DNA from 3 places in the Lysinibacillus sp. NPDC097195 genome. Region 3 is predicted to be linked to each of the others. Evidence: riboswitches for the same ligand, from Rfam matches in the RefSeq annotation. Region 3 holds a riboswitch; each other region holds the start of a gene.

Region 1 (11,022 bases), on a different contig from region 3:
GCAAAAAAGATTAATCTTTACAATCCCTTCACTAACAGGGTTTGTTAATGGAGATAACTTGGTCGTAACCATTTCTCCAAATGTAAAAGACTTGGCTGATAATGATTTTGAAAATATCAACAATACTCCAGTGAATACGGTTCCGCGTAATACAGCCGAATATATTCATAGAGACGGTGAGTGGCCATATTTAAATATTATCGGTGAACCAGCGATTAACGCAGCTAAAGATCAGACACTTGTGGAATTCAATGCTAGTAAAGCGGGAACATATCATTATTTAATTATGGAATCAGATTTAAATTTAACTCGAGATGACCGATTACGATTAATCGAAGCTGTGCAATTAAATGCAGATAATTTTAATGTAGGGGGCATCAATATTCCGATTGTCGGTAGTGGAGGAAATAAACCAGCACAATTAGGAAAACAGAAAGTGACAATCCCACTACCAAATACAGACCCGCCAATAAGCCCATTTAAGAGCTATTCGATTTATATGGTGTTGCGAGACCGTTCAGGGAATGTTTCGGATATTCAAACAAAACATGTGATTGATGACAGTACACCACCAGTAATCAAAAATACGTCTATTAAAATAGCAGAGGGAGATCGGAAGGCAACCTTTAAGTTTATATCAGACGAGAAAGGAACATATCATTATGTCCTTCGAAAAGTAGGAGATTCCACGCCAGTGCCAACAAGTGCTGAAGAAGTTATTGCTAAGGGAATTGCTAAAGATATGAAGAAAGATACAAATGAGATTGCTTTAACCCTTGAGCCACATCAACAGTATGAGCTATATGTTGCTGTAAAAGATCAATATAGTAACGCAACAATGTTGCAAGAAGGCACAGAATCAAAAGTTTACACATTTGATGAGCAGCAAAATAAAACGATAAACTTGACTGATGCTGGACAAGGAAAAGGCGAGATGAAATATACATTCTTAGCGGATGGTACACCGCCAAAGGTTCAAGAACCAGTCTTTAAACGACTTGATGGTAAAACATTTGAAGTGACTTTTTCAGAGGCTATCGATTCAGGGTTTAATTTTACATTAGTTCAGCCAGGTACAACAACAGCTATTACACCGTCCCACAAATCATATGACTGGCAAGACATGACGGGTATAAAAGATTGGGAATCTCGTAAGCTAATTATCACGTTTGATCGTGAAGTGACACAAAGCTTTGATATCCTTGTAAATGCCAACGCAAAAGATAAAGGAGGCTGGACATTTAGTAAAGATCGAGCAGAGTATAAATATCCAACATTGGGTAATACAATTACTTCTGCGACATTATTAGAGGATAAGGATTTCCAAGGCAATTTAAATATTTCTAAGAAGGTTCAAGTCGTCTCGAGTCTAAATGTTGATATTTCGTGGAATCAGCACTATTACTATGCTGTACTTAACGATAATAATTCTTTGTCACTTGATAATATTCAAGAGATTATCGCTAAGGCAGATAGTAATAACTTTACGGATATTACTGGAGGAGCGATTATTTCCTACGGTACAGGTAAGATAACAATACCTTCTGATGCAAGTAATGCGAAGACCTTTACAGCAATCCAAACAGGTAGTGATCCAAGTTCAGTAAACGTATTCCAAGCAAATCAACGAATTTATCTGTTCACAAAAGATAAATATGGAAATATTGTGTATGCAAAAGAATCAACAGATCCAGCGGCTCTAGATTATGTATTAATTCAGCCTAGAACAAAATAATTTAAAAATAGAAAGATACTAGCTATTACAATGATAGCTAGTATCTTTTGTATATGGACGAAAGAGAAAACCCACATCCATTTATTGTCGAAGTGACTCTAAAGTAGGATGTGGGTTTTAACTTATTTAATTCCTAACAATTTGAAACGTACCAGACGTTTGGGTTTCGATGATGTATTGATTGCCATTTACTGTGTAGGACACAGGCTCTTGGTCACCGAATTCATTGATTCGAACGATCGATGAATTGTCGGGAATGTTTTCTAATATGATTTCGATATTAGCTTCAAATTTAGCCGGCATTTTATTTAATACGGCCTGGAATGTAATACGATTTAAATTTCTTGAAAGTTGAATGTCCATTACGCCTAAATCTTCATTGATAAGCGTATTTAATGGTGGAATAATGACAGCCATATTTGCTTTCGTTGTTAAAACAAAGCGCTCATTATTATGTTCAGAGTCGTCAACATTGATTTTTGCTTTATAGGTGTTGCGACTTTTTGACATGAGCGTATTTTTACCAGGCACTGCGGCGGAGTCTGAAAACTCCGGTGTCGTAGTAGTGTTAACTTTATTTGGTAATTTATATTTTCCCTTTACATAGTCTACTAATTTCCAAACGTTTGGAACGAGTTGTTGTTGTACAGGTGTTAATGCTTCAAAGGCATTTTTCACTGCTTGAACATCGTGCGTTGTAGATGTTTTAGGTGATAAAGCGGTAATCGCATTTTCCACTTCTTTTGCAGCCGCTTTATCCATCTTCACAACCTGTTCAGCATCTAGTAAAAGCTGTTCAATGCCTGCAGGCAAAGAGACGTTAGAAAATTTTCGTAAGGCATTGTACTCAGCGCGGGCTTCTTCCACATCCTTGTGGAAGTTAAGGCGAGATGAATTTAATAATTGAATTTTATTGACCACTTTATCAACAGAAGTATTCGGTTTAATCGCCGATGTCAGTATTTTTTGTGTTTCAGCGCTGACAAACGTTTTTTGCGCGGTATTCAAGGTATTGTACCAATCGCGCGTTTCGATAACATTTTGATAATAATTGACCGAAGTAGAGGCCACCGAAGCCAATTTTTCTTCTATTTGAGCTGCTAGTTTACGATACTGTAGTCTTGTTTGCTGGTGATTGGATAATGTCGCATAATTCGTAACGTATAGTTTTTCGGTCTCTGTTAACGCATTGTAGGCTTTGAGTGCGGCCTCTAAGTATGCCTGAAAAGCAAATGAGGTATCATTAATATTAGAAATAAGCTGCACAACATTCGCAACGTTAGCATTATAGTAGTATGTATTATTATATATGTATGATGTTTTTGCATGTGTCGAGGTATCGGCAGCAGATGCAGTTGTTATAGGCGTTGTATAAATAAGTGAAGGAACGGCTACAAGTGCCAGCAAAGCTAGGCTTCTTTTATGTTTCATACAGACAAACCTCCTATTCTTTTATAGTTAATTTTATCATAGATTAGGGATTTTTTATGCATATTTTAGTTGAATAGGTAAAAAGGTCCGGTGATTTTTGTGGTATAATGTATCCTAACTACCAACTAATAAGTTATAAAAATTCGATCAGTTAAAAGGGGAAGGGACATTGCTCCGCTACGGACGGTTGCTTTCCATGGGTACACCGTAAGCCGCAATCCTCGCTAACGCGCGGTTTGGTGCGTCTTACGTTGCCTGGGTTCCCGCAGGAGTCACCGCACTTCGCTCTAAGCAACTGAACAAATTAGTAGTGTAATAAAATGACAAAAGGCATCAAGTTGAACTTGATGCCTTTTGTTGAGTGTCTAAAAGGACTTTACGTTGAGTAGAGTCTTTTCAATTAATATCCGTATGTGCCATAGCTTTTTGCAATTTCATAATAATAGATAGCATTTTGTAAATTGGTAATTGCATTTGTCACATCTTGATGGGTTGCATTGGTGCTATTTACGATGTAGTATGCCTGCTGAATAGAAGAATCTAAGCTACTTTTTGCTTCAGGTGTTGTCCACTGTTCATAATACGGTATTTCAGTTCCGTAATAGGAAACCTTTACAGTCACTATGGAATTAATAAGTGTCGTCAATGAAGTTTTATCAACATTGTATCCATTCGTACCATATTTATACGCATTTTTATAATTCCAAATAGCATTTTCTAAATTTGTAATGGCATTTGTGATTTCAGTTTGCGTCGAGTAGTAATAATTTAAGACGTATTGAGCTGATGATACAGCTGATACTAAAGTGTCTTTCTCGCTTTGCAATGTCCAAGGTGTATTATATGGTACATCATATCCGTTATAAGAAACTGTTACATACTGTACAGAATTAATTAATGTTGTAAGCGTTGTTTTGTCGCCAGCAGCATATCTTTTACCGTATTTTTGCACTGCTTGATAGTTTGAAAGCGCATTTTTGTACTGTGTAATGGCATTAAGCACTTGGTCTTGTGATGCATTTGTATTATTGGCTACCGTTCTTGCACTCGTGACAGCAGAATCGAATGCTGTTCGCTCAGCTTGCGTTGTCCATTTATCAGAAATTAAAATTTCATTGCCGTTGATGGATACAGCAACATATGGAGGGGAAGCAAGTAATTTACTTAGTTCCGTCTTGTTCACAGCTGGCATTGTGACTTTCGCATTTTTAGCGTCGACTTGAACTTTGTTAATTTGATGCTCTGAATTTAAGCCGATTCTTTCTCCTTGTTTAACGATTACTTGCTCGATTTTACCTTCTCCATAGAGACTAAAATCATTTTCAACATCAATCACCATTTTTTTGACATCAGCCATTACCTCCAATGAAGTAACTTTGTCTTTCACATCAATTGAAGAAATCGTTTTGTCAGCAGCAATGTTTAACTTAGTACGTTGAACGATGATTTCTGGTGTTTCAATTTCTTTTAATGAAACGTATAACCAGTCTATTTTTCTAGTGGCTAAAGCTTTGAAAGTGATGGTATCTCCAATTGTAACGTGGTCGATTGTTACTGCTTTTTTTACTCTATTTGTTACAGTAAGGTCATTTGCAATATTTAAGTTTAAAATTTTGATGTAATCAGCATTTACCGTTACATCGCCGGCAATTTTAGCATCTCCACCATCAAAAACGACTGCTTTTTTGTTCGTTCCTGCATTTTTTAAAGTCAGTGAAGTTATGCTTGTAATCTCGTCATTTTTTACAATAACTGTCGCATCAGCATTCATTAAAGCTTGACGATTCGCCACTTTAAATATGGGCTTAAGGGCACTGCTAATTTTAAATTGTCCGAGAGAAGTACGAACTGTATCAGATGTCACATTCGTAATTTTTAGTGACTTTTCTCCGGAAAGGATTGATGCAGCAACACCCTCAGTTTGAGCATTGTAATGTGATTGATGAACAGATGTTTCACTAGAAGCAGCACTTGCATTTGACAAAGGTAATACCAAAGAGGTTGTAATGGCAGTTGCCATTAATGTAGTTAACGCTTTATTTTTCAAGTTATTCACTCCCATTAAAGTATTACTAGTAAATATAACATATTTTCATAAAATTTAGTAAAAATGGGTAAGTGTATCAAAATCTTGTCTTTTAAATGTAATTTTTACTAGAAAATTTTAATGGACTTGGGAAATTCAGAGTGTTAATTGTTGAGAAACATAGGTCTTTCCATTATTATTGTTTAATAAAAATGGAGGTATTGTCATGGGAAAAACGAGAAGTATAGCTTTAAAACTTTGCTCGCTAATTTTAGGAGTATTTTTAGTGTTATTTATTACCTATACATTGGTAACAAGCACTATTCTGCACAATCAAAGTGTGCATGATTCAGAAAAAGCAACACTTCAAAATGCAGAATTGTCGGCTGCAAAGATGAGTGAACGCTTTAAGAAAGTAAATGATATGTTGCACACGACAAAACGTATTGTGCAATCATTGCAAAGTAAAGGTCAATTATCAACAGAGGATGTAATGGAGATACTGGATAATAACCTAGATGATAATAAGGATTTACTTGGTGTAGGGGTGATTTTAGAAAATAACACGGTGAAAGTTGGGCCGACGACTGATAAGGCTTTAATTGACCAACAAAATCGTTTTATTCCTTATTTAACAAGAGGCAAAGACAAAGTTATTATTAATCCTGTAGTAGGACTTGACGAAAAGAATGGTGCAGAATGGTATCGTATACCAAAAGAAGAAGGTCGTGCAATGTTAACGGAACCGTATGAATTTAATGTCAACGGTAATACGATTTCAATGACGACTATTGCTGTACCATTAGTGAATAATAAAGGTACATATTTTGGCGTTCTATCAGCAACTATTTCTATCGACTTTTTAAAGGAATTAGCTGCTTCTATTGAGCCTGAAGGCGGTTATGCAGGAATCATAACAGATCAAGGTATTTTAACGGTAAATAGTATTAATGAAAAGTTAGACGGAACCAATATGCAAGATGCTATTGATTGGACAAATGTTAAACAATCAATGGAAGAGGGGGTATCAGACAGTCTTTATGTAGACTCCAAGCAACTTGGTGAACAGTCATTCAATGCTTTTGCACCTATGAAGTTAGAAAATATTGATGAAGTATGGTCAGTGCAGCTAGTATTACCTAAATCCAAAATACTAGAAACGTATAATAAAGTACTTATATTTACAATTGGAGCAGCAATTGTGATGGTCATTTTAATGGCTGCAGCAAGTGCTATGTTTATCTATCGACAGTTAAAGCCTCTAAAGGTTTTACGTGCATCTATTGAAAAAGCTGCCGAGGGTGATTTAACATCAAAAATTGATGAAAAATTCATTAAACCCGATGAAATTGGTGCTGTAGCATTCGCTTATAATAATATGCTGGATAAAACGAACGATGCCATACATACGGTATTAAATTCTTCAACATTACTTAATCAATCTTCAGATGATGTAAACGAGGCCTTTAATGAAATTGTTGCTTCTAATCAGGAAGTATCTGTAGCCATCAACGAAATAGCGCAAGGTGCATCGAAACAATCGGAAGATACAGAAGAAACAAATTATCGCATGATTGATTTATCCGATCAAATTGACGCTATTACAATGCTTTCCAAGCAAATGGATGAGCTTTCATTGAAAACAAAAGCTTCGACAGAGCAAGGTATGAAAGAAGTTGAAAGTTTGCGCGACCGTAATAGTGAAACTAATGAAATGAATGGTCGTATACAACAGCAAATGGAATCTTTATCTAGCAATATTAACAATATCAATCAAATTATTGTATCTATTCAAGGAATTACTGAACAAACCAACTTACTAGCACTTAATGCAAGTATTGAAGCCGCTCGAGCAGGGGAACACGGGAAAGGTTTTGCGGTAGTAGCAGAAGAAGTTCGTAAACTGGCAGAACAATCTAAGACCGAAACAGAAGTGATAAAGAAAACAGTGGCGAGCATTCTACAGGACGCTAAACAAACGGTTTCAGTTATTACTTCGAATGCTGGCTTAATGCAAGCCCAGAATGAATCGGTACAAAATACAGAGTTAGCCTTTAAGGATAATAATGAGCTTTCACATGCGATTACAAAAGCAATTAATGAGCTATTAACGAATCTTTCACAAATGTTAGAGCAAAAAGATCAAGCCATTACTGCGATACAAAGTATTTCAGCCGTATCAGAGGAAACAGCTGCTTCTGCAGAGCAAGTAAGTGCATCTGCTGTCGATCAACAAGCAGAAATGGAGAAGGTTGCAGAATCGATTCATAATATGAACCAAATTTCTAAAGAACTGCAAGAGGTCGTGAATCGCTTTAAGCTTTCTTAATTAATGCTAAATTTCCCGAAGCAGAGAGGATATTCCGCGGATTGGAGAAGTAATTCCGCGGAGCAGAGGGTAATCCCGCGAAGCAGAGGAGTAATCCCGCGAAACAGAGCAAGAATCCCGCGGAGCAGAGAGGTAATCCCGCGGAGCAGAGAAGTAATTCCGCGAAGCAGAGCAAGAATCCCGCGAAGCAGAGCAAGAATTCCGCGAAACAGAGAGGTAATCCCGCGAAGCAGAGAGGTAATTCCTAGGAGCAGAGAAGTAATTCCGCGAAACAGAGCAAGAATCCCGCGGAGCAGAGAGGTAATCCCGCGGAGCAGGGGAGTAATTCCGCGAAACAGGGCAAGAATCCCGCGGAACAGAGAGGTAATCCCGCGGAGCAGAGAAGTAATCCCGCGAAACAGAGCAAGAATTCCGCGGAGCAGGGCATATCTACCGGCATTAATAGTAGTTTTGGACTGTCCAATTATTGGATAGTCTTTTTTATGTAAAGCTGTTATAGATGAGGTGGTGTAAGGGAGCATTGACCCGATGGTTGAACAGTTTTACTATAGTAGGAGATGAAAGGGGGTTGCCTCTATGTTGTATCTTGGTATGATTTTCTTTAAAATTGTTGCACCTATTTTGGTATTGCTTGTACTTGGAGCATTTTTGCAGAAGAAATTTAGTTTTAATTTAAAAGCATTATCTCAACTCATTACATATTGTTTTATGCCGGCAGCGGTATTTGTTAATTTATATGAAACGACTGTGGAGTTAACGGTGCTTGGGGAAGTGGCACTATTTATTGCGCTCTTTATCGGGAGTCAAATGGTGCTAAGTCACTTTTTAGCAAAGGCACTTGGTCTTGCGAAAACAGAAACGGCAGTATTTAAAAATAGTGTTGTGCTTATTAACTCTGGTAACTATGGCATTCCGGTAGCCCAAATGATTTTCGCAGCCCAGCCGGTTGGAGTTGCAATTCAAGTACTTCTCGTTATTTTTCAAAATATGACGACTTATACATATGGTTTATATAATTTAATCTCCTCCACTAAATCAGGGATGGCGATAGTGAAGGATTTTCTAAAAATGCCGATTATTCATGCCCTAATAATAGGAGTGGCAATGAATTTCTTTCATATTGGCATTCCGCAATTTATCCGGATTCCAATTGACCATGTGGCGGATGGTTTTATTGCAGTAGCACTTATTACACTCGGTGCACAACTATCGCAACTTGAAATCAAATCGATGTTCAATAAAACAGTGTTTGTTAGCTGTATTACGCGTCTTGTAGTAGGTCCTGCTGTAGCATTACTTATTATTTCTGTGCTCGGCTTAGATGGTGTCGTTGCTCAATCGCTCTTTATTGCAAGTGCATTTCCAACGTCACGTAATAGCTCCAGTTTAGCGCTAGAATATGATATCGAGTCGGCTACTGCTGCGCAAACCGTGCTATTTTCTACAATCGTTAGCTGTATTACCGTGACCGTGGTAATTTATATAGCGGAAATGCTCTTTACATAATTGGCTTCCATCTATTAGTAATATCTGGTACACTAACATCAAACTGAATAGCTTAACTAGGGGAGTCTGATGAGTCGGGCTGAGAGGGAAACGCATGGAGGTTTCTTGACCCTTTGGACCTGATCTGGCTCATACCAGCGTGGGAAAGTTAATGAACATCGCACTCCTTATACTTTTGAACTGTGCGATTAATAAACCTTACATGTACAGCCGGATCCAAATTTTTTTGGATTCGGCTTTTTATTTGTAATAGAGCTTATTGGCGTGAGCTAGATTCGGTCCTTGTAAAAAATACTAAAAAGGGAGCGGAATAGTAAATGACAACAATTAGCGAAAAAAACATGAACATTATGGCAAGCTTTGATGGCAGTAAAAAAGTATATATAGAAGGAACACGACCAGATATTTTAGTGCCAATGCGTGAAATTAAGTTAAGCCCAACAACTGGTAGTTTTGGAGAAGAAGAAAATGCGCCTATTCGAGTTTATGATACGAGTGGGCCTTATACAGATCCAACGTATACAATCGATATTACGAAAGGTTTACCAGCTTTGCGGAGTGCGTGGATTAAAGAGCGTGATGATGTAGAGGAATACGAGGGACGCACTATAAAACCAGAAGATAATGGTTTCCGCAAAGTAGATGATCCACGTCTGTTTGAACATGTATTTCCACAGCTAGCACGTAAACCATTACGTGCGAAAAAGGGTCGCAATGTGACGCAACTACATTATGCAAGGCAAGGAATTATTACCCCGGAAATGGAATTTGTGGCGATTCGTGAACATGTTAAACCAGAATTTGTGCGTGCCGAAATTGCTGCAGGACGGGCTATTATGCCATCGAATATTAATCATCCCGAGGCTGAGCCGATGATAATCGGTCGTAACTTCCATGTGAAAATCAACGCCAATATTGGCAATTCGGCTGTTACTTCCTCCATTGCCGAGGAAGTGGAAAAAATGACGTGGGCAACACGGTGGGGTGCGGATAATATTATGGATTTATCTACTGGTAAGCATATTCATACAACACGTGAATGGATTATTCGTAATGCTGCTGTGCCTGTAGGAACTGTGCCGATTTATCAAGCGCTTGAAAAGGTCAATGGCGTAGCAGAGGATTTAACATGGGAAGTGTATCGAGATACGTTAATCGAGCAAGCCGAGCAAGGGATAGATTACTTCACGATTCATGCAGGTGTCTTGCTGCGTTATGTGCCTTTAACAGCTAATCGCGTAACAGGCATTGTGTCGCGCGGAGGTTCTATTATGGCGCAGTGGTGTTTATTCCATCATCAAGAAAATTTCTTATATACGCATTTTGAAGAGATTTGTGAAATTATGAAGACGTATGATGTTGCCTTTTCGTTAGGGGATGGTTTACGCCCTGGTTCTATTGCAGATGCCAATGACGAGGCGCAGTTTGCAGAACTAGAAACGCTAGGAGAGTTAACGCAAATTGCCTGGAAACATGATGTGCAAGTAATGGTAGAAGGACCAGGACACGTGCCAATGCATCTCATCAAAGAAAACATGGACAAGCAATTAGAAGTGTGTAAAGAAGCACCATTCTATACATTGGGGCCTCTTACTACAGATATTGCGCCAGGGTATGATCATATTACATCTGCTATTGGTGCGGCAATGATAGGGTGGTTTGGCACAGCCATGTTATGCTATGTAACTCCGAAAGAACATTTAGGGCTACCGAATCGAGAGGATGTTCGTGTAGGGGTCATTACCTATAAAATTGCAGCCCATGCAGCTGATTTAGCGAAGGGGCATCCTGGAGCGCAGCAGCGAGATGACGCGCTCTCGAAGGCACGTTTTGAGTTTCGTTGGCGAGACCAATTTAATTTGTCGTTAGACCCTGAGAGAGCTATAGAATACCACGATGAAACATTGCCAGCGGAAGGAGCAAAAACCGCACATTTCTGCTCGATGTGCGGTCCTAAGTTTTGTAGTATGAGAATTTCTCAAGACATTCGTAATT
Region 2 (11,022 bases), 2.3 Mb from region 3:
CTTGCTTGAGGCCATGGGAGAAAAAACGGTGACAATTTTAGGTGATACGAAGAAAATGGCTAAACCATTTTTCGTGTTAGCTACACAAAACCCTATTGAAATGGAAGGAACATATCCGTTGCCAGAGGCGCAAATGGACCGTTTTCTTTGTAAAATACTTGTGCCATATCCCGAGAAACGTGAGCTTATGGAAATTATGAAACGTACAACAGGTGCACAAGAAGTGAGCTTACAAAAAGTACTTGATACTGATGGCTTAATTTTGGCGCAACAAATGGTTAAGGAAGTGCTGATTGCTGATGAGATGCTAGAGTTTGCTGCTGATTTAGTCGTGGCAACACATCCTGAAAGAGCAGATGCTATCGATGAAGTAAAGCACTATGTGCTGTATGGTAGTGGTCCTCGTGGCTTACAAAGCTTAATTAGATTAGCAAAGGCTAGAGCCTTGATGAGCGGGCGTTTCCATGTCTCTGTCGGAGATATTAAATCAGTGGCGAAGCCGGTATTACGTCATCGCATGTTGTTGAATTATGAAGGGGAGGCTTCAGGTAAGACAGCAGATGATGTGATAGATGTTATTTTAGAAAAAGTGCAACAAGGCGTAAGTCGATGACAAAGCATATTTTGCCCGAAGATTGGTTAGCGAAAATAAGTCGTTTCCAAGTAGCGACTGCCTCCAAATTGCGTGGTCAGCATAAAGGCTCGCATCGTTCGCAGCGCTTTGGGGCATCTCTCGACTTCTCCGATTTTCGCGAATATCATTTAGGTGATGACGTGCGACAAGTAGATTGGAACGTCTTTGCAAGAACCGATAAATATTTTATTAAGCGCTTTTTAGATGAACAAGAAATGCGCGTGCATATTTTGTTAGATGCAACAAAATCAATGGGCGAGCCCGCAAAATGGACATTTGCTAGACAAATCGTGGCGTCACTTGGATTAATGGTACTTGGGCGTGATGACCGTTTATCGTTTTCATTTGTGCAAGATGACTTGCTGCCGCCGTTTCGACGTAAGGGGGCTATGTATCGTCGCGCATTTTTACAAGTGGTCACAGCTATTGAAGAGGCAAACTATACAGCAGGCTTTGCCCAAGGTGCATTAAAAGCTCTACCGAAGGATAGTACAGTGTTATTTATTGTGACGGATGGGCTTGAACCGATTGAGGAATGGCAACAGTTATTAAAAAGATTGCCTCGTTTTGCAGGTGATGTGCGCATTGTTCAAATTGTCACAGAAGAGGAGCTATCCCCTCAATATTCAGGTGATGTACGGTTACTAGATCGTGAAACTGGGCGTGATGTCAACGTCACGATGTCAGCCAAAGTACTCAATACGTATGAGGCAAAACGTCGCCAACATGAAGAGGAGTTTGAAGCAATTTGTCGTCGCTATGGCGTACGTAAGTTGCAACTCAAGGTGGAGGATGGTTTGCAGCATGCGATTTTTCAACAATTACTGAAAGCACATTGGATTAGGTGAGGTGAGCCGTTTTGGGCTTTAGTCAAATTATTTTTAGCTGGACGGCCATCATCCCGGTCATTGTCCTGCTCTATTATTTCTTTCGCAAAAAATATACCGATCAAACGGTGTCTTCCACACTTTTTTGGTCTGAAATTATGCAAGAAACGCGTGTGTCTCCATATTTAAAGCATTTACAAAAAAATGCGTTGCTATATTTACAATTGCTTGCGTTGTTGCTATTGGTACTAGCATTGATGAATCCGTATATAAAAAAAAGCACGATTGCTGGCGCGCAGACGATATTTATCGTGGATACATCCGCTACAATGCTAGCTGGTAAAGAACAATCAACTTTCGACGCACATAAAAAAGAAATGCTGTCATTAGTCGAACAACTGGATGGACGACCTGTCACGTTAATTACAACAGGCAGTTCACCACAAGCAGTTTTACAACAGGAAACAAGCGCAAAAAGTATTGAAAAAGCAATCCAAGATTTACACGTAACATATGAAACAGCGCAAATAAATAAGGCGCTTGATGTGGCACAAGCATTTGTCGGCGATACGCCCACATCAATTTATGTCTTTACAGATACACTCGATAAAAAACAATTACCGATGGAGAAAGATACAGTAAAATGGCTTGTTTATGGTGCAGAGAAAAATTTAACGAACGTAGCAATTACACGTTTTGCTGCAACAACAGATGGTAAGTCTACAATAGCATTAGTGCAGTTACAAAACGATACGAACCAACAACATAAGCTGACACTTACACTCCAAAACAGTCAAGGGGAGGTAATTACAGAGGAGCAAATTTCCCTTGCTGGCAATGAGGCTACTACGAAAACATTTAAAGATTTACCATTAATAGATACGCTAACAGCTAACATCGATGTAGAAGATAATTATGCTGTTGATAATCGTCAATCGGTCGTGTTGCAAACAGCTACCTCGAATATCGTCGTCGATCAAAGCCTGCATCAACTAATTCAAAAGGGCTTTCAATCGATAAACAGTCATGTCAAAATTGTTCCTTCCTTGCAGCTAGCAGATAACCAAAATGCGACTATCGTGACTAATCAAACAGCATTACTGCAAAAAATGGCTAGACCAATCGTGTTATTTGGGCGCGATGAAGTTGAAAAAAAGGAAATTAATGGAGAGGTAAAAATAACGAGCGATGCTTTATTTGCCTTTAGTGACTTAAACGATATTTATGTAAGTGCGGTATATCCTGCGTTCGATAATTATAAAACTATTGCCACGGTAGGCGATGAACCATTTATTCAACGTTCTCCACAAGGAGATATAGTCGTCCTTGCTGATATTGCGGATACCGATTGGCCTTTATTTCCTTCCTTCCCGTTATTTTTATGGAGTGTGGAACAACAATTATCTGAATCTGTAGGCTCGCTCGGCATTTTTGCACCTAATGAGCAGCGTGCAGTAGCGCTATCTCAAGGTGAGTGGAGCGTTTATTCTCAGGATGATGAATTTTTATCGACAATTAGCAATGGATTAGTAACGGCTCCAACGCAGCCAGGTATTTATACGGCTCGTTCTAACAGTGAAGAAAAGCGTTTAATCGTGCAACTCCAGGCAACTGAACGTGTAATCGCACAAGGGACAAGCTATACGCTTGGCGAGCTTCAGCAAAATGGCAAGGAAGAAGTATCAAAGGCTTCGTTCGTCCCATGGCTAATACTAATAATTTTATGTTTGCTTGTAGCAGAGTGGGAGGTGCAACGACGACGTGGATTTACGAATTGATACACCATTAGCCTTATTGTTATTATTGCCATTGTTTCTGTACTTTGGATGGACATATTGGCGAGAGCGTATGCGCCTGAAAAAAAGCCATCTTATTGTTATGAGCATTCGCGTAGTAGCAGTCGGTTGTTTAGTCTTTGCACTGGCGGCCCCCTATATTTTATTACCGATAAAGGAAGAGCAAGTACTATATTTAGTGGACCGTTCTGCTTCAATGAATAGCACTGAAGCACAAATGACAAATTTTATAGAGGAAAGTTTGAAAGCGAAAAAGGATGAACAACTTGCAGGGATTTATTCTTTTTCATCAACTCTCCAAACAGAAGCGATGTTATCAAACTCGCTAAAGGAAGTTCCGAAATTTACGGAGATAAAAGATATAGATCAAACGAATATTGAACAAAGTCTTCAACTTGCAACAGGGATTATTGATCCGAAAAAGGCCACACGACTTGTATTACTAACGGATGCCAATGAAACACAAGGCAATGTGTTGGAATTTGCAACAAAGCTAAAAGGGTCCAATATTAGCGTAGATGTTGTGCCTTTCCATCAAAGTGTCGCAAATGATGTTTCGCTGTCAAGCTTTGTTACACCACAGGTAGCATACGTTGGTGAGCAACAGCAACTTGTTACGGAAGTAAATGCAACAGCGGCAGGTCAAGGTGAATTATTACTATACGAAAACGATAAATTAATTCATCGTGAGGCAGTTGAGCTTACAGAAGGCTCTAATGTTTTTACGTATAAACATACAGCAACCGCTGAAGGGCTAGTAAAATATGAGGCACTTGTCCAAGTTGGACAGGACGCTATTTTTGAAAATAATAAATTAACTAGTGTAACGATGGTGCAAAGTGAGCCACATTTACTTATTGTGAATGGCTATGATACGGCATCACCAATTGCTGCGGCGCTAGGGACAAACTCAATTTCCTATGATGTGATCGATGCAGCCAATTTGCCAAATGAGCTTTCTAGTTATTTGCAATATAATGCGATTATTTTTGATAATGTGCCTGGCCACTTAGTCGGTGAAGCAAAAATGAGCGTCATCGAGCAGGCAGTGAAAAATTTCGGTGTTGGATTTACAATGGTTGGTGGTGAAAATAGCTTCGGCTTGGGTGGCTATTTTAAAACGCCTATTGAAACATTATTACCTGTAGAGATGGAGATAAAGGGCAAAGAGCAATTGCCATCTTTAGGGCTTGTCATTGTACTGGACCGTTCAGGCAGTATGTATGGCTCAAAGCTGGAGCTTGCCAAAGAAGCGGCCGCTCGTTCGGTGGAAATGTTAAGGGATGAGGATACGCTCGGATTTATCGCCTTCGATGATCGCCCTTGGGAAATTATCGAAACGGCGCCACTTGGCAATAAAGAAGAAGCAGTTGATACGATTTTATCTGTGACGCCAGGTGGTGGTACAGAAATATATAGTTCACTTGCAGCGGCATATGATAGTTTAGCTAATTTAAAATTGCAACGAAAACATATTATTTTACTTACTGATGGACAGTCACAATCGGGTAATTACGAAGATTTAATTGAAACTGCTAAGGAACAAGGAATCACACTTTCTACCGTTGCAATTGGACAAGATGCTGATGGTGCTTTACTGCAATCATTAAGTGAAATGGGTAGTGGGCGATTTTATGATGTCATCGATGAACAGACAATCCCTTCTATTTTATCGCGTGAGACAGCAATGATTTCGCGTACTTATATTGAAGACAATCCATTTTACCCGACCATTTATAATGCAGCTGGATGGAATACACTTTTTGCAAATGGTGTGCCACAAATGAATGCTTATATTGGTACGACAGCGAAGCAAGGCGCTGCGGTAATTGCAGAAAGTGAGAAAGAAGATCCTGTATTGGCGCAATGGCAATATGGACTTGGCAAAACGTTTGCCTTTACATCCGATTCAACGGGGAAATGGACTGGAGACTGGGCAAGATGGCAGAATTGGGGCGCATTTTGGCAAACTATCATTTCGCAAATGCTACCAAGCTATAATGATGTGGCCTATGATGTAAGACTCGAAGCTGATGGCTCGTTTATCATTACAGACCCAACAAATGAAGCGGCCTTTTTAGATATTGTCGCTGTTGATGAAGCCGGCGAGGAACTTGATTTGCAGCTTGAAACAATTTCCGCCTCGCAAGTACGTGCAGTTGTCCAAGCGAAGCCTGGTCTGATTTTTTTCCGTATTGCTGACGAAGAACAGGCCATTTATCAGGCAGGACTTAGTGTACCGTACAGTGCTGAATATGAATTACGTCCTGTCAATGAAACCATTGCGAAAGAACTTACAAAGCAAACGGGTGGCTCTATTTTAAAAGAACCTCAACAAGTGTTTCGTGATTTCACCAACAAAGGAGCGGAGCGCCAAAATATTGCAACATGGCTACTGCTAGCAGGGATGCTATTATTCTTTGTTGATATAACCCTTCGACGCTTTGGTTGGAGCTTTATAACAAGGCATAAGCAACAAGACAAGCATGTAGAAGAAACAACGATACAAGCGGAAGACACAAATGTTGCACAGTTATTAAAGGGCATGAAAAAACGCTCTTAACAAGAAAACGATAGTACAGCGAGAAAAGCTAGTGCTATCGTTTTTTTTGTTCTGTCAATGTAATGTACTTGGCGCTTGTTCTTAGACTGTTAGCAACGATAATCCCGAGAATGGCCCCGATAAGGCTGGATGTGACAAAGGCTGGCATAAAAAATAAGGCTCCTACAGATGTTCCCATTAATAATTGCGCATAAGGGACAGCGACAAGTGAGGCCAGAATACCTGTGCCGAAAACTTCACCTGCACCTGCAAGCCATTTGCTGCAGCTATATTGATAGGCTAACGCCGCACATGCTGCACCAATGACACTTCCGGGAATTGCTAAAAGAGAGCCCGTGCCGGTTAGTATTCGAATAATGGCTGTCATGAAAGCAACGATAATCGTTGGCACTGGACCGAGTAGAATGGCACTGATGACGTTGATGGCATGCTGTACAGGGTAAGCACGAGCAATACCTGTTGGAATGGAAATAAAAGTAGAGCCTGTGACAGCAATCGCTACTAGTAAAGCCATCGTCGTTAGTTTTCGAATAGACATGATCAATTACTCCCTTAAGTTTTTTTGCGTTAATCGCCGATAGAAGTCAGTGAATCGCCGGTGAAATGCGAGAAATCGCCGATAGCATGCCCGCAATCGCCGATAAAACCGCACAAATCGCCGCTAGACCTTGCGAAATCGCTGATAGCACTGCCTAATGAATAAAAAAAGCCGCTTCCTTATAACGAAAGGAAGCGGCCTTGCATTTTTAAAACGAAAGCAAGTGTCGCCACTTCCCTCCGCTAGTGTGAACTAGATCAGGTTCAAAGGGTCCGTATATGAACATATACGTCTCAGCCTTGTAAAGACTCCCCTAGTGGTAAAACATGATTTAATTTTTCATTGATTTCCGCTGCGAGCGGACGCTTTCCGCGGGCACAACATAAGGCGCAACCCTGGCTAACGCGCGGTTTGCCGTGTCTTACGTTTTGTGCTGATCCCGCAGGAGTCGCCACCCTCCACTCCAATCAACCTAAATATTTGTCAATAAACACTTTGGACAAAAATCACTCAGGCTGCATAAGTTGTGGAGCCTTTTTAATTGTCCAAATGAGCGCTAATAGGAAGCAAGTCATTAAAATAATTGACCCGAAAATATAAGGACTATTTATATTCCAGTCGAATAAAAGACCCGCAAGTGCAGGGCCAATCATATTTCCAAGACTCATATAAGCATTGGTAAGACCAGCGGCATAACCTTGCTCACTGCCAGCAAGCTTAGAAATCAGTGTGTTAACGGCTGGACGAATTAACGTAGTTGCCGTTGAGAAAATCGTTGCGACCACTAAAATAAGTGCGAAGCCAGAAACAAATAATATTAAGAAAATGGCTACAGCAGCAATAAATAAATTGACTAGCACAACTTTCATTTCCCCAAAGCGCTTAAAGAGCGGTGTAATAACAAACATTTGCACAATGACACCGAATGCGCCACCTACAGTTAAGATGATTGCAATATCTGCAGGTTTGTAATTAAATTTGTCTGTGACAAATAAGGATAATGTCGTTTGGAAATTGGCGATTCCGAACGAGAATACAAGCATTATTATTAACATTACAAAATATGGCATTTTAACAGAGCGTGCCATCTGCTTTACAAGATTGTCTTGCTTTTGAGCTTTTTGAGCTGCAGTTGGTTTTGTAGAAGGTAATAACAACACCGAAAGGATAGAGGCAATAATAGCTGCTGCTCCAGCCATAAAGAATGGGAAATGCAAACTAACTTTAGAGAGGAATCCACCGATACCTGGTCCAATCATAAAACCAAGAGACATGGCGGCCCCTAACATGCCCATACCTTTTCCGCGTTCTTCATAAGTTGTGATATCTGCTACAAATGCCATAATAGGAGGTGCTACAAAGGCAGAACCTAAGCCTCCTAAGAAACGAGCAACAAAGAGCATCCATACATCTGTGGAAAGCCCAAAAGAAATTTGCCCAATACCAGTTACAATCAGACCAAAAATAATCAAATTTTTTCGACCATATCGATCTGACAGATTCCCAGCAATAGGAGAAAATATAAATTGTGCAAAGGCGAACGTTGCAATGAGCATACCTAGTACTTGTCCTGCTGCACCAAATATATGTAAATATTGCGGCATAACAGGAATAATAATGCCGATACTACCCATTGCGATAAACATATTAAACATTAATATATATAAAGCCGCCTTGTTAGACTTCTGCTGGGTCATCAATTACCCCCCTTTTTTCTATAGAAACATTACTACAGTCTATCATAAAGAAATATTGCTTGGCTATCAGATTATAGTCGTAGATGGATGGCATGGTTAACGATACAAGGGCGGAAAGATAAAGGAAATCGCCACTAAAAATCGTGTATCGCCACAAAACATCTATGAATCGCCACAAAGAAAGTGAGAACCGCCACTAAATACCAATGAATCGACACTAACTGCCGATAGGGGACAACAACAGCCACCAAAAAAGTGTTAGATTGATTGTAGTCAATCTAACACTTTTCCTCTTTAGTATTATCGAATGCTCATTTTAAATTCTAAAAATAATTCATTATATTTGCCCAAGTAATCAGGCCCTAAATTTTTATAAACTTCTAATGTTTTACGTTGTTCCTCAGAAGGATAGAAGCGTTCATCTGTTACGACTTCTTTATCCATTAAACTCATAGCAGCAAGATTTGGTGTAGAATAGCCGACATAATCAGCATTTTGAGCACCAGATTCTGCCTTCAACATAAAATTAATGAAGGCATGTGCGCCATCGATATTTTTCGAAGTTTTCGGGATGACCATGTTATCGAACCATAAGTTGGAACCTTCTTCAGGAACAGCAAAATCTAAATCTTCATTTTCAAATAACATATCAGCTGCTTGACCAGACCAAGTAAGTGCAACAGCCGCCTCGTTATTAATCATTAACGGTGTAATTTCATCACCGATAATCGCTTTGACGTTTGGTGCAAGTGTAATCAGTTTGTCTGTAGCTTGACGTAGCTCTTGGTTATCTAACGAGTTAAGCGAGTGTCCAAGACTGTTCAAGCCCATGCCGATAACTTCACGGGCACCGTCTACTAAAAACACTTTCCGTTTTAACGAAGGGTCCCACAAATCTTCCCATGAAGAGAAATCTAAGTTACCGACTAAATCTGGATTATAAACAATACCAACTGTACCCCAGAAATACGGAACAGAGTATTCATTGTTATCATCAAATGGCAAATCTAAAAAATAAGGGTCGATATTTTTTAAATTAGGAATTTTTGTTTTATCTAATGGAAGTAGTAAATGTTCTTCCTTCATTTTTTCGATCATGTACTCAGAAGGTACTGCAATATCGTAAGCCGTACCACCTTGTTTAATTTTCGTCATCATGGCTTCATTAGAGTCAAATGTTTCGTAAATGACATGAATACCTGTTTCTTTTTCAAATTGCTTTAGCAAATCAGGGTCAATATATTCTCCCCAGTTAAAAATAGTTAAAGTATCTTTACCACTTTTACCACCGTTAGCACTCATTGCATCAGCCGCGTACACTAACAGGGCAGAGACGACAAGAATGGCAATAGCAGCTTGAATTAATGACTTCATTGTGGTCCCTCCGTTCTTTTACTTGTACGACTTGTGAAGAAGTAGTAGCCGACTACAACTAATATTGTCACGAAGAATACTAAACCAGAAATAGCGTTAACCGTTAAGGAAATGCCGGCACGTGCCATTGAGTAAATTTCAACGGATAATGTACTAAAACCATTTCCTGTTACGAAAAATGTTACAGCAAAGTCATCCAATGAATACGTTAAAGCGAGGAAGAATCCTGCAAAAATACCAGGCTGAATATAAGGTAAAATAACGCGCATCATAACATCTTTTTTCGTTGCGCCAAGATCTAATGCTGCATCAATTAACGACTTATTCATTTCTAACAATTTCGGTAATACCATAAGCACTACAATCGGAACACTAAATGCCACATGGGCTAATAGGACGGAAGTAAAGCCTAATTTAATGCCTACCATTGTAAATAAAATTAAAAAGCTGGCACCGATAATAACATCTGGGCTAACGATTAATACATTATTTAAAGAAAGTAATGTATTGCGCATTTTCGAATCTTTTACTGTGACAATACCGATTGCCCCTAATGTACCAATAATTGTGGAGATGAGGGCAGAAAGCAATGCCACGATAACCGTATTAATTAAAATCACGATTAGCCTTGAATCCTCAAAAACAGCTTTGTAGTGATCCAGTGTAAAGGATTGGAAGTTCGTCATGGAATCGCCACTGTTGAATGAGTAAAAGACTAAGTAAAAAATAGGTGCATACAGGACGATAAAAACGATCGCTAAATACACTTTTGCAGATGTTGACAGTTTGCTCATCGTACGCGACCTCCTTTATCTCGTTGACCTGTAATAAGCATAATGATTACCATGAATAAAATTAAAAATACTGCAATGGTAGAGCCCATACCCCAGTTTTGCGTTACAAGGAATTGCTGTTCAATCGCTGTACCGAGTGTAATAACACGGTTTCCTGCAATTAAGCGCGTAATCATAAATAATGATAGCGCAGGAATAAAGACTACTTGAATACCTGACTTTACGCCATCCATCGTTAGTGGTAACACAACGCGACGGAATGTTGTAAAAGCAGAGGCACCTAAGTCACGTGCAGCATAGACAAGCGTTGGATTTAGGCGATCCAATGAGTTGAAAATCGGTAAAATCATAAATGGTATAAAAATATAAACGGATACGAAGACAAAGCTAATATCTGTAAATAGCATTTGTTTCGGGTTAAAGCCGAATACTTCAATTGCTGCGTTAATCGGACCATATAAACCGAAAATACCAATAAACGCATATGTTTTTAACAATAAATTAATCCACGACGGGATAATAATAAGCAATAGCCACAACTGCTTATGTTTTGTCTTTGTTAAAAAATAAGCTGTTGGATAGGAAATCAGCAGTGTAAAGAATGTAATTAAAAACGCATACCAAAACGAGCTAAGGGTCATTTTTAAATAGACAGAAGAGAAAAATGCTTTATAGTTATTGAGCGTAAAATTGCCATGTAAATCGAGTAGGGAATAGTAAACAACAAGAGCAATTGGCGCAATAACGAAAAGTGCAATCCATAAAACGTATGGAAATAACGCTGATTTCGACGTTTTAG
Region 3 (11,022 bases):
TTAAATTTTAGTACAAAAGGCGAAAACATAGTATATAATAAATACAACTAGCCAATTCGTTTATTGTAGAATAGGAGGCTTACGATGGAGTATATCATCATTCCAATTATCCTACTATTAATTTTAGCAATAGTAGGATTAATGATGCGAAAAAAACATACAACAATTATTGCACAACTTGAAAATGAAAAATTACAAATACAAAACAATCCCATAAATGAAGAAATTTCCAAAGTTAAATCATTAAACATGAATGGTGAAACAGAGGAGATGTTTGAACGGTGGCGTAATAGTTGGGATGAAGTCATCGACGTACATATGACAAAAATTGATTCACTCCTATTTGATGCTGAGGATCAAATCAATCGTCTTCGTTTTAAAAAAGCAACGTTAATTGAGCGTGAAATTGAAGACTATATTCTTAAGTGTGAAAAAGATAAGAATAAAATCTTAGAAGAACTTAATGAATTAATTGGCAGCGAGGAAAAAAACCGTATTGAAATTGAACAGCTCAAAGAATATTATCGATCAGCACGTAAAACATTGCTAGCACACCAGCATTCATTTGGTGTAGCATTACCAGCACTTGAAGAAAAATTAGAATTGTTTGTGCAAAAATTTGAAGAATTTGATGTACTCACAAGTGAAGGCAATTATTTGCAAGCGCGTGAAATTGTTATTAGCTTAAATCATGAATCACAGCAGACTTTTGAATATATTAATGATGTGCCAACGATTTTAACCGAACTACAAGTGAAATTACCAGGTGCAATTCAAGAATTGCGCAACGGTAAACGGGAAATGGAAGAACAATCTTACTACTTACATCATTTAGAGTTAACAGAAGCGTTGGACAAGCTAGAGGTTGAATTTGCTACGTTGAAAAACGAATTAGCGGAGCTGAAACTAACAGTTGTCAAACCGCGTGTTGCCGAAATAAACGAAGAAATTGATCATTTTTATGATTTGCTTGAAAAAGAAGTAATTGCGAAAAATTATGTGGATCAAAATTGTGAGCGATTATTAGGATCTATTAACAACGTGATCAATTCAACACGTTCAGTAAGTGATGAAGCATCTTTTGTCCAGCAAAGTTATCATTTAAATGAAAAAGATGCCGAAATTCCTAAGGCAGCTTTAAAGCAATTAGAAGCATTACAACGCCGATATGATCTATTGGCAATGCGTGTTGCTGAGGAAAAATCAGCCTATTCTAGTCTCCAAGAGGAATTAATTGAAATTAGTGAAGAACTGGAGCGCATTCACGAAGAGCAAGGGCATTTATCAAATACAATGAAAAAGCTGCGTATTGATGAAAATAAAGCGCGTACGCAAGTAGACAACTTGAAAAAAATCCTTCAGGAAACAGATCGTCTATTAAATAAAGCGAATATCCCAGGAATTCCTGAAGAGATGGACGCCCGCTTAGATGAGGCGGCCGAGCATATTTATGTTGTGATGCAAAGTCTGCAAGAAGTACCACTCAACATGGGAACTGTTCATAACAATTTAAATGCAGCCACGCTTTGTGTTGAGGAAGTACATGCAAAGGCCCATGAATTGATTGAGAATGTGATGCTAATTGAACGCATTATTCAATATGGCAATCGTCACCGTGCAACAAATGCAAAATTAAATGCTCGCTTAAAAGAAGCGGAAGAAGCATTCCATCAATTCCGCTATGCAAAGGCTTTAGAAGAAGCTGGAACAGCAGTGGAGGAAATGGAGCCAGGTGCATTAAAGCGCATCGAGGCCATTGTTGCAGAGGACATGTTAACTCGGTCTTAAAATAATCCATAAAGAGAAAAAGAGACAGCTGCCTAAAAAGTGTGTACAAAACTTTTTAGGTAGCTATTTTTTTTACAAAAACTAGCTCTTAATGTTAATTTAGTCATCCTCTCCATGAGACAAATGACTAAATTAGAATAATTAGTAGTCAATCGACACAGATTGCGTTATGATAAATACCGTTAAATCAACGTTTTGAAAGTGTGTGAAAAAATGAATGTAAAGACAATTTATCTTGATAATAGTGCTACAACAAAGCCTTATAAAGAAGTAATGCAAACTTTTATGGCAGTAAATGAACAGTATTACGCAAACCCTGCATCAATCCATGCCATGGGTGTAGAATCAAATGAATTATTAATGCGTGCACGTGAGCAAGTAGCAGATATTTTGAAGACGGAAGCAAAAAATGTGCTATTTACTTCAGGTGGTACCGAATCGAATAACACAGCAATTTTTGGTTTAGCACGTGGTAACACACATAAAGGGAAACATATCTTAACGACAGAAATTGAACATCCGTCTGTCTTAGAAGCAGTTAAGCATCTCGAAAATGAAGGCTTTGAAGTGGAATATTTACGTGTCAACGAACAAGGCGTTATTTCATTAGATGAGCTTAAAGCGAAAATTCGTAAAGATACTGTTTTAGTTAGTATGATGCATGTGAATAACGAAATGGGTGCCATTCAACCTATTTTCGAAGCAGCTACAATTATTCATGCTGAAAGTAGAGCAGCATTCCATGTAGATGCTGTCCAAAGCTTCGGAAAACTGCCATTAATTTTTAAAGGCGAGGATGGCCCTGATTGCATTACAATTTCTGGACATAAAATACATGGCTTTAAAGGTTCAGGTGTTTTAGCTTTTCGCAAGCAAATGCAATGGCAACCTTATGCATTAGGTGGTGGGCAGGAATTTGGCTTACGTAGTGGCACTGTCGCAGTACCTCAAGCGGTTGCATTGGCAAAAGCGGCCCGTATCGCTGTTGAAACGATGCATGAACGTGCGCAAAAATATCGCGCATGGCAACAAGAAATTCGCGCGGAACTAGCGCAATTTGGAGATGTTGTCCATATTTTATCTAGCTCCGCTTGTGCGGCTCATATTTTATCATTCAGTGTTCGTGATGTAAAAGGTGAAGTGATTATTAATGCCATGCAAAAACAAGGTGTCATTGTTTCGACATCAAGTGCCTGCTCTTCCAAACAAACAAAGACAAGCCATGTTGTTGAAGCATTAAATATAGATGAACATTTTAAAAAAGGTGTTATCCGCGTTAGTTTTGGTGCATACGTAACATCTGAAGATATAACACAGTTTATACAAGTGCTCAAAAAAGTATTGATGGAACTTAAAGGAGAATTACTATTATGATTTGGAAAGAAATTCTAATTCGTTACGGCGAACTGTCAACAAAGGGACGTAATAAAATGGATTTTATCCGTCGTTTACGTGAAAATATTCGCCATGCATTTGCAGATTTAGGCCATTTACACATTCGTACGGAACGTGATCGCATGTTTATTGCTATTGAAGATAAGGATCAAATGGATGTCTTATTAGCAGGCTTACCGAAAATCTTCGGCATTCAATCATTTAGTCCTGTAGCTGCATGTGAAAAAGATATGGACGCTATGAAACAGCTGGCTATTACGATTATGGATACGTTTAAAGAGGAACAACTGACTTTTAAAGTTGAAGTGAAACGTACAGATAAAACATTCCCATTAGAGTCACACAGCATTCAACGCGAAATTGGTGGTTATGTTTTACCGCAATATCAAAATTTATCTGTAAAAGTGAAACATCCTGATGTTGAGTTACGAGTGGAAGTGCGCCACGATGCAACATATATGATGGCACAAGTTATTCCTGGTGCGGGTGGGATGCCAGTGGGCTCCAACGGAAAATCATTATTAATGTTGTCAGGAGGGATTGATAGTCCTGTAGCAGGTTATTTAATGATGAAGCGTGGTGTACGTCTAGAAGCCATCCATTTCTTTAGCCCACCGTATACAAGTCAAAATTCATTAGAGAAAGTAAAAGTGTTAGCAAATGAACTAACAAAATTTGGCGCAAATATTCGATTACATGTTATACCGTTTACTGAAATCCAAGTTCTTATTAAAGAAAAAGTACCGTCAAATGTCTCGATGACAACAACACGTCGTATGATGTTAAAAGTTGCTGATAAAGTTCGTGAAGAAATTGGGGCGCTTGCTATTGTAACAGGTGAGAGTCTTGGACAAGTTGCAAGTCAGACGCTTGAAAGTTTAACTGCAATTAATGCGGTAACGAATACACCAATTTTACGTCCGCTTATTTCAAATGATAAATTAGAAATTATTGATATTGCGGAGAAAATCGGCACATATGAAACGTCGATTCAACCATTTGAGGACTGCTGTACAATTTTCACGCCTGCAAGTCCGAAAACGAAGCCGAAGCTTGAAAAAGTGGAGCATTACGAGAGCTTTTCTGACTTCGATGAACTAATTGACCGTGCAGTAAAAAATCGTGAAGTGTACATTTTCCCGAAAAAAGAGCAGCCAAAAGATAAATTTGCAGATCTTTTATAAAAAAATTAAAGTTTTTATAAAAAAATATCGTCAGCGTTATTTAAAAATTAATTACGCTATTATAATAAGAAGGAAACCGTCTCAAAATTGAATTTGGGACGGTTCTTTTTTATATTTCCTAGGCTTTTTCCTTTAGAGTTACATTTTACCTTTTATTTTTTCGTATTAAAAATCGAATATCGCACATTCTATATTCACAAGGAGGTGAGACAGACATGGCGAACAACAACCGCAGTTCAAATCAGCTTGCAGTACCTGGTGTACAACAAGCACTAGATCAAATGAAATACGAAATTGCACAAGAATTTGGTGTTCAATTAGGAGCTGACGCTTCAGCTCGTGCCAACGGTTCCGTTGGTGGTGAAATCACTAAACGTCTTGTACAAATGGCAGAATCTCAATTAAAAGGTATGCCAAACAACAACCAATAATTGCAGAATAAGCAGTTATTGAACTTAAAACCAGTGACCGTAAAAGGCACTGGTTTTAGTTTGTTTAAAATGACTGTTTTTATGCTAAATGCAGTGCTTTGAAAACGGTAACGGTTTTATTTATATCATTACTTTCACAAATAGCGGAAATAACAGCCACACCGTCTGCACCTGCTTGCAATACAGCATAGGCATTGTGTAAGTCGATGCCACCGATTGCGACGATAGGCAGCTGTGGAGACAATTTTCGAGCATATGATAAAAATTCAGTTCCACTAGGCGGTTGAGCATCATTTTTTGAAGTTGTCGCATATATCGGCCCTATACCTACATAATCTGCTCCATATTGTAAAGCGACTTGTAATTCATCAGCACAGTGGACAGATACGCCAAGAATTTTTTGACCTATTTTTTGACGGACGAGCGATACGGGAAGATCTTCTTGCCCAATATGAATACCATCAGCATCTAACTTTAAAGCAAGTTCAATATCGTCATTCACGATAAAGGGGACTGCGTATTGCTTGCATAAACTTTGACATTGACGCGCAAAGTTTTCATAGTGCTCATCTGTCAATGCACCGAGTCCTTTTTCACGAAATTGAAACATCGTAATGCCTGCTTGCAAAGCTGCCTCAAGTACTGCTAAAGGTTGTCCATTTTTTACATTCGTTGTACCCATAATAAAATAAAGCTGCAAATCCCTACGTTTCATGGATAATCACCTCGCAACTAGCTTGAAATTTTTTGTAAGCAAAATGATTCGTCGGTCCATTGCCATTGCCAATTGATAAATTATGAAGAATTGCTAGCTGTATAAACTTTTTCGCCTCAATAATCGCCTGTTTTAGAGGCAGTTTTTGTCCAATAAAAGCTGTTAATGCAGCTGAAAATGTACATCCTGTACCGTGAGTGTTCTTTGTAGCAATACGAGGAGTCTGCATTGAAAATGTTGTACCATTGTTAAAAAATACATAGTCCACTGCAAAATCTTCGTTAGCTAAATGTCCACCTTTTATAATGACACATTGCACACCAAGCTGTAATAATGCTTGTGCTGCTTGCTGAATTTCTAATAAAGTTTCGATTTTACGCCCTATAAGAGTCTCTGCTTCAGGAACATTAGGTGTGACGATTGTGGCAAGTGGTAAAAGTTCTTCCTTTAATGCCGCTATCGCTTGTTGCTGTAATAAGCTTTCGCCACCTTTAGCAATCATTACTGGATCAACAATAAGGGGAATCGCTGAATGGCAGAAAGTCTGTGCAACGGTACGAATAATGTCAGAAGAAAAAAGCATTCCTGTCTTAATGGCAGAAATTGAAAAATCATCGAGTAAAACTTGAAGTTGTTTATTGACAAAGCCTTGGTCGATTGGTAATACATCCATTACACCTAATGTATTCTGTGCAGTCAAAGCGGTAAGAACAGAAGTTCCGAAAACGCCTAATTCTTGAAATGTTTTTAAATCAGCCTGGATACCTGCTCCGCCACCACTATCAGAGCCAGCAATTGTCGTAACAATGTGCATTAGTGATCACCATCCTTCGATAAACGATGTAATTCATTTAAGATGGAAACAGTAAAATCACCGTTAAATGGTGTAGTAGAAGCAGCATGTTTCGCCACTTGTTTATAGGCGGTTAATGTATCGCACAGCTGGGAAAATGGCGCTGTACCAACACTATAAGCAGCACAACAAATTGCGCTTAACAAACAACCAGTGCCAGTAACTTCTGTCATGCGCAAATGCCCACCAATAATCCATTGGGCTTGATGGCCATCTGTTATAAAATCTTCTTCACCAGTTACAATAACGATGCATTGATATTTTTTGGCTATTTCTTTTGCTTTTTCTTCTACGGAGATGGAACCGACTCCACTATCAACACCTTTCTGTTGCCACTGGACGTTGGCGATAGTAGCAAGTTCTCCAATATTACAGCGAATAACAGCGAAGCGAAGTTCTTTTAATAATTGTTGTACTGTTTGTTTGCGAAAAGCTGTGGCTCCCACACCAACTGGGTCTAACAGTACTGGAATACCAAGAGCATTGGCCTTTTTTCCAGCAAGCAACATCGATTCTTTTGTCCGGCTAGTGAGCGTGCCGATATTAATGAGTAAGGCTGAGGAAATAGCTACCATTTCTTCGACTTCTAGTGTTTCATCAGCCATTACAGGAGAAGCACCAATTGCTAATAAGCCGTTTGCTTGAAAATTTGCCACAACATAGTTTGTTATGCAGTGAATGAGTGGTTGTTTATTACGAATAGTTTGAAAAATCATCATAGTCCTCCTTTTGGATGGACGTAAGCATGCAAAAAAGCTCTTTTTCGTGCAAAATGTACACGTAAAAGAGCTTGTCATCAATAAAGAAGATGGATATTGCTCCCTACGTCAGTATTAACTAACAGGTTCAAAGGGTCAGGTTTTACCTTCTCAACTCGTTATGAGTCCCCCTGCAATCAAGAATTTTTAGTTGCCCAAAATGTAACATATCTTATCAGAGTATTCAATAGCTTTTTATCATAATTTGGAAATTAGTGACTGATGCCATAGAATAAACCATGATAATTGTCATGACTTTCTTAAAATAAGTCCCTTCCATTGAAATAATTAAAAAATGAGTTTTATAATAAACCTAGCAATAAGGAGGAAGTTATTATGAAAAGACAGGATTTAATCGCACCAGAATGGTATAACATTGTGGAGGAAATTGAAAAGTATGCACAGCAGCCATCTAAAAATGCATTAATTGTATATAATGAGCAGCAAGAAATTCAATACATTACATATGCGACATTACTAGAAAAGGCGAATCAGGCAGCCCATGTATTTACTTCACAAGGATTAACCAAGGGCGATGTCCTTTTAGTTATGGTTCCGAGATCTGTAGAGGCTTATATTGTTTACATAGCGGCATTGAAGGCAGGGTTAACAATTATCCCTAGCTCAGAAATGTTACGTACAAAAGATATTGAATATCGCATTACACATGCAAATGCGAAAGGTATTATTGCCTACGAGCCATATATTGAACAATTTGATCAAGTACAAAACTTAAACGGTATTTTGCAATTTGTAGTAGGCCAAGCGCATGCACCATGGCAACCATTACTTGAAAAAATGAAGGAGCAACCTACAACTTATACGAATCCGACACCGACAAAAAGTACGGACAATGCTTTTTTAGCCTATACGAGCGGTACAACAGGCAATCCGAAAGCGGCTGTTCATACACATAGCTGGGGTTATGCTCATTTACGCACAACAGCACCAAATTGGTTAGGTGTTCAAGAAAATGATATCGTTTGGGCTACAGCAGCGCCGGGATGGCAAAAGTGGATTTGGAGCCCGTTCCTAGCAACGTTAGGTAGTGGAGCTACAGCCTTTGTCTATAAAGGGAAATTTGATGCATCGACTTATTTATCGTTGCTTGAAAAATTTAAAATAAATGTATTATGCTGTACGCCAACCGAGTATCGCTTTATGGCAGCACTTAACAACCTACAGGATTATAATTTGAACGAGGTTCGCCAAGCTGTATCGGCAGGTGAGCCATTGAATAGTGAAGTAGTAAAAGTGTTTGCAGAGGCCTTTAATATTCAAGTTCGAGATGGCTACGGACAAACAGAAAATACATTACTAGTTGGCACAATGGTCGGCATGGAAGCACGCGCTGGCTCTATGGGAAAACCGACGCCAGGCAATACAGTAGAAATAATTGATGATCTAGGAAATCCAGTGTCTGAAGGTGTTGTGGGAGATATTGCTGTGCATCGAGAAACACCTGCGCTCTTTAAAGAGTACTTCCAAGATCGTGAACGCACAAGTTTACAATTCCGAGGTGACTGGTATATAACTGGAGACCGAGCATCTAAAGATGCACAAGGTTATTTCTGGTTTGAAGGTCGAGGAGATGATGTTATTATTTCATCGGGCTATACAATCGGGCCATTTGAAGTAGAAGATGCCTTAATGAAGCATCCTACAGTGAAGGAAGTTGCTGTCGTGGCAAGTCCTGATGAAGTAAGAGGAAATATTGTAAAAGCGTTTATTGTTCTTCACCAAGGAGAAGTTGGGGATAGTACGCTTATTAAAAAGTTACAAAACCACGTAAAATCGATGACAGCACCTTACAAATATCCACGGGCGATTGAGTTTGTCGAAGTGTTGCCAAAGACTGCATCGGGAAAAATCCGCCGCGTCGAATTACGACAACAAGAACAAGCCCACTATACACAAAAATAAATATTTCCTAGGAAATAATGTCGAAAAATCAAAGTTCATGTTTTATTGTGAACTTTTGATTTTTTGTTATCCCTCATTTTATTTATTTCAAAATAATAATTAAGAGAAAATTTTTGCATAAAATTGCTTAAAAGTGAAACGATTTAGACATTTAGACGTATAACGTGTTGAGGAGGCGAAAATATGAATGTAAAAAGGTGGATAGCTTTAGCTATTGCGGCTGTGTTATTAGTGTTTTCATTAGGGATTAACACGATTTTTGCAATAATTAAAGCAGATTTCTTTAGTAATTTTGATAGCCTATTGGCTGGCGATAATTTAAATGTATATGAAACGGTGATTGATGGTGAAAATTATGATAAGCGAATTGCCTATTTAAAAGTGGATGGCACGATTCAAGATGTTGGATCAAGCTCATTATGGCAAACTGTTGCTTATGATCACCAATTTTTCTTAAATCAATTGGATAATATTTTATATGATGATTCTGTACAAGGTATTGTTCTTAGTGTTAATTCACCAGGTGGTGGCGTCAAGGAATCCGCAGAGATTTATAAAAAATTATTACAAATAAAAGAAGAGCGTCAAATTCCGATTTATGTGTCAATGGATTCGATGGCAGCTTCTGGTGGTTACTATATTTCAGCGCCTGCAGATAAGATTTATGCACATCGAGATACGATAACAGGATCGATTGGTGTTATTATGCAATCCATCAATTATCAAGAACTTGCTGAAAAAGTTGGCGTGAAATTTGAAACGTTTAAATCTGGGCAACATAAAGATATGCTAAGTCCTACACGTGAAATTACAGCAGAAGAACGTGAGATGATGCAAGATATGATTAATGAATCATATGAAGAGTTCGTTGATATTGTTGAAAAAGGACGTAATATGTCTGAGGCAGATGTGAAAAAAGTGGCGGATGGTCGTATTCTTGGTGGTACAAAGGCTCTTGAAGCAGGCTTAATCGATGAAATTGGCGATGAGCAAGCGGCGATTGAAGCTTTACGTCAAGATTATGGTTTAGAAGATGCGATGTTATTTGAATACAGTTATGACCAAGGTGGCTTACCTTCAATTATTGGTATGAAAGTAAGTTCTCTGTTTGGGCCATCAGCTGAAGAAAAAATGCTTATGAAAATTATGACAGAATACAAGGCACCAAAAATGATGTACTTATATGGTGAATACTAAGGAGGGTAAACCATGACAAACAATGAATTCGTTTTGCAAGGGACACCTTCTATTAGCCAGGAATTACTAGATAAGACACCCATTGTAACGACAAATTATCAATTAAAAACAGCAGGATTTTGGGTGCGTTTTTGGGCATTTGTCTTAGATGGAATAATTATTTCAGCAGTTATTGGAATCGCAATTAATCCAATATTTTACTTAATGGACTGGTCTATGTCAGAATCAGTATGGTATGCACCTATGTCCATTATTTCAGCTATTTTCTATTATAGTTACTTTGTGTTGATGACGAAGTTTTGGGGGCAAACGTTGGGGAAAATGGCGTTTGGATTACGCGTAGTTTCATTGAAGAATGACAAACTCAAATGGTCAGATGTGTTGTTCCGTGAATGGATTGGTCGTCTAATTAGCAACATTGTTATGCCACTTTATATTTTTGTTGCTATATTACCTGATAACCAAGGCCTCCATGACTTTTTTGCTGATACAATCGTTGTTCATGAAAAAGTATTTGTAGCAAAAGAGAATGCGCAAGTAATAGCACAACCTGCACCAACAACATCTATTCAGGAAACCGTACAAGAGCCTGAAAAGGTAGAGGAAAAACCTGAAGAATCCTGACTAGGAAAAACATTACTTTGAATTATTAAAAGAGCCAAAGTAGTTTAGAAATTAATGTTAGCTATGCAAATTAAATCTATAGGTTTTGAACAATAGCTAATGGAAGCGCAACTGGTCATTGTTAGAAAGCTTGTATTGCGGGTTAAGAAGAGTG

What was found. Region 3 has a riboswitch for thiamine pyrophosphate ahead of thiM (hydroxyethylthiazole kinase). Riboswitches for the same ligand answer to the same signal wherever they lie in the genome.
Region 1: linked by a shared signal. The riboswitch ahead of thiC (phosphomethylpyrimidine synthase ThiC) and the one ahead of thiM (hydroxyethylthiazole kinase) in region 3 are both predicted to bind thiamine pyrophosphate.
Region 2: linked by a shared signal. The riboswitch ahead of thiW (energy coupling factor transporter S component ThiW) and the one ahead of thiM (hydroxyethylthiazole kinase) in region 3 are both predicted to bind thiamine pyrophosphate.

Annotation. Positions count from the first base shown of each region.
Region 1 is NZ_JBIWDP010000007.1:91,439-102,460, forward strand. It holds gene ACIQXI_RS20465 (S-layer homology domain-containing protein) at 1-1,735, shown strand, start outside; gene ACIQXI_RS20470 (hypothetical protein) at 1,862-3,166, opposite strand; gene ACIQXI_RS20475 (S-layer protein) at 3,567-5,222, opposite strand; gene ACIQXI_RS20480 (methyl-accepting chemotaxis protein) at 5,419-7,521, shown strand; gene ACIQXI_RS20485 (AEC family transporter) at 8,098-9,027, shown strand; TPP riboswitch at 9,076-9,190, shown strand; gene thiC (phosphomethylpyrimidine synthase ThiC) at 9,345-11,022, shown strand, end outside.
Region 2 is NZ_JBIWDP010000001.1:2,476,198-2,487,219, reverse strand. It holds gene ACIQXI_RS12770 (AAA family ATPase) at 1-613, shown strand, start outside; gene ACIQXI_RS12765 (DUF58 domain-containing protein) at 610-1,482, shown strand; gene ACIQXI_RS12760 (vWA domain-containing protein) at 1,494-3,239, shown strand; gene ACIQXI_RS12755 (VWA domain-containing protein) at 3,223-5,820, shown strand; gene thiW (energy coupling factor transporter S component ThiW) at 5,855-6,358, opposite strand; TPP riboswitch at 6,576-6,683, opposite strand; gene ACIQXI_RS12745 (MFS transporter) at 6,865-8,055, opposite strand; gene ACIQXI_RS12740 (ABC transporter substrate-binding protein) at 8,356-9,429, opposite strand; gene ACIQXI_RS12735 (ABC transporter permease) at 9,426-10,223, opposite strand; gene ACIQXI_RS12730 (ABC transporter permease) at 10,220-11,022, opposite strand, start outside; gene ACIQXI_RS12725 (ABC transporter ATP-binding protein) at 11,019-11,022, opposite strand, start outside.
Region 3 is NZ_JBIWDP010000001.1:167,985-179,006, forward strand. It holds gene ezrA (septation ring formation regulator EzrA) at 85-1,788, shown strand; gene ACIQXI_RS00875 (cysteine desulfurase family protein) at 2,002-3,162, shown strand; gene thiI (tRNA uracil 4-sulfurtransferase ThiI) at 3,159-4,367, shown strand; gene ACIQXI_RS00885 (alpha/beta-type small acid-soluble spore protein) at 4,583-4,798, shown strand; gene thiE (thiamine phosphate synthase) at 4,878-5,513, opposite strand; gene thiD (bifunctional hydroxymethylpyrimidine kinase/phosphomethylpyrimidine kinase) at 5,503-6,327, opposite strand; gene thiM (hydroxyethylthiazole kinase) at 6,327-7,082, opposite strand; TPP riboswitch at 7,169-7,267, opposite strand; gene mbcS (acyl-CoA synthetase MbcS) at 7,461-9,047, shown strand; gene sppA (signal peptide peptidase SppA) at 9,231-10,244, shown strand; gene ACIQXI_RS00915 (RDD family protein) at 10,257-10,868, shown strand.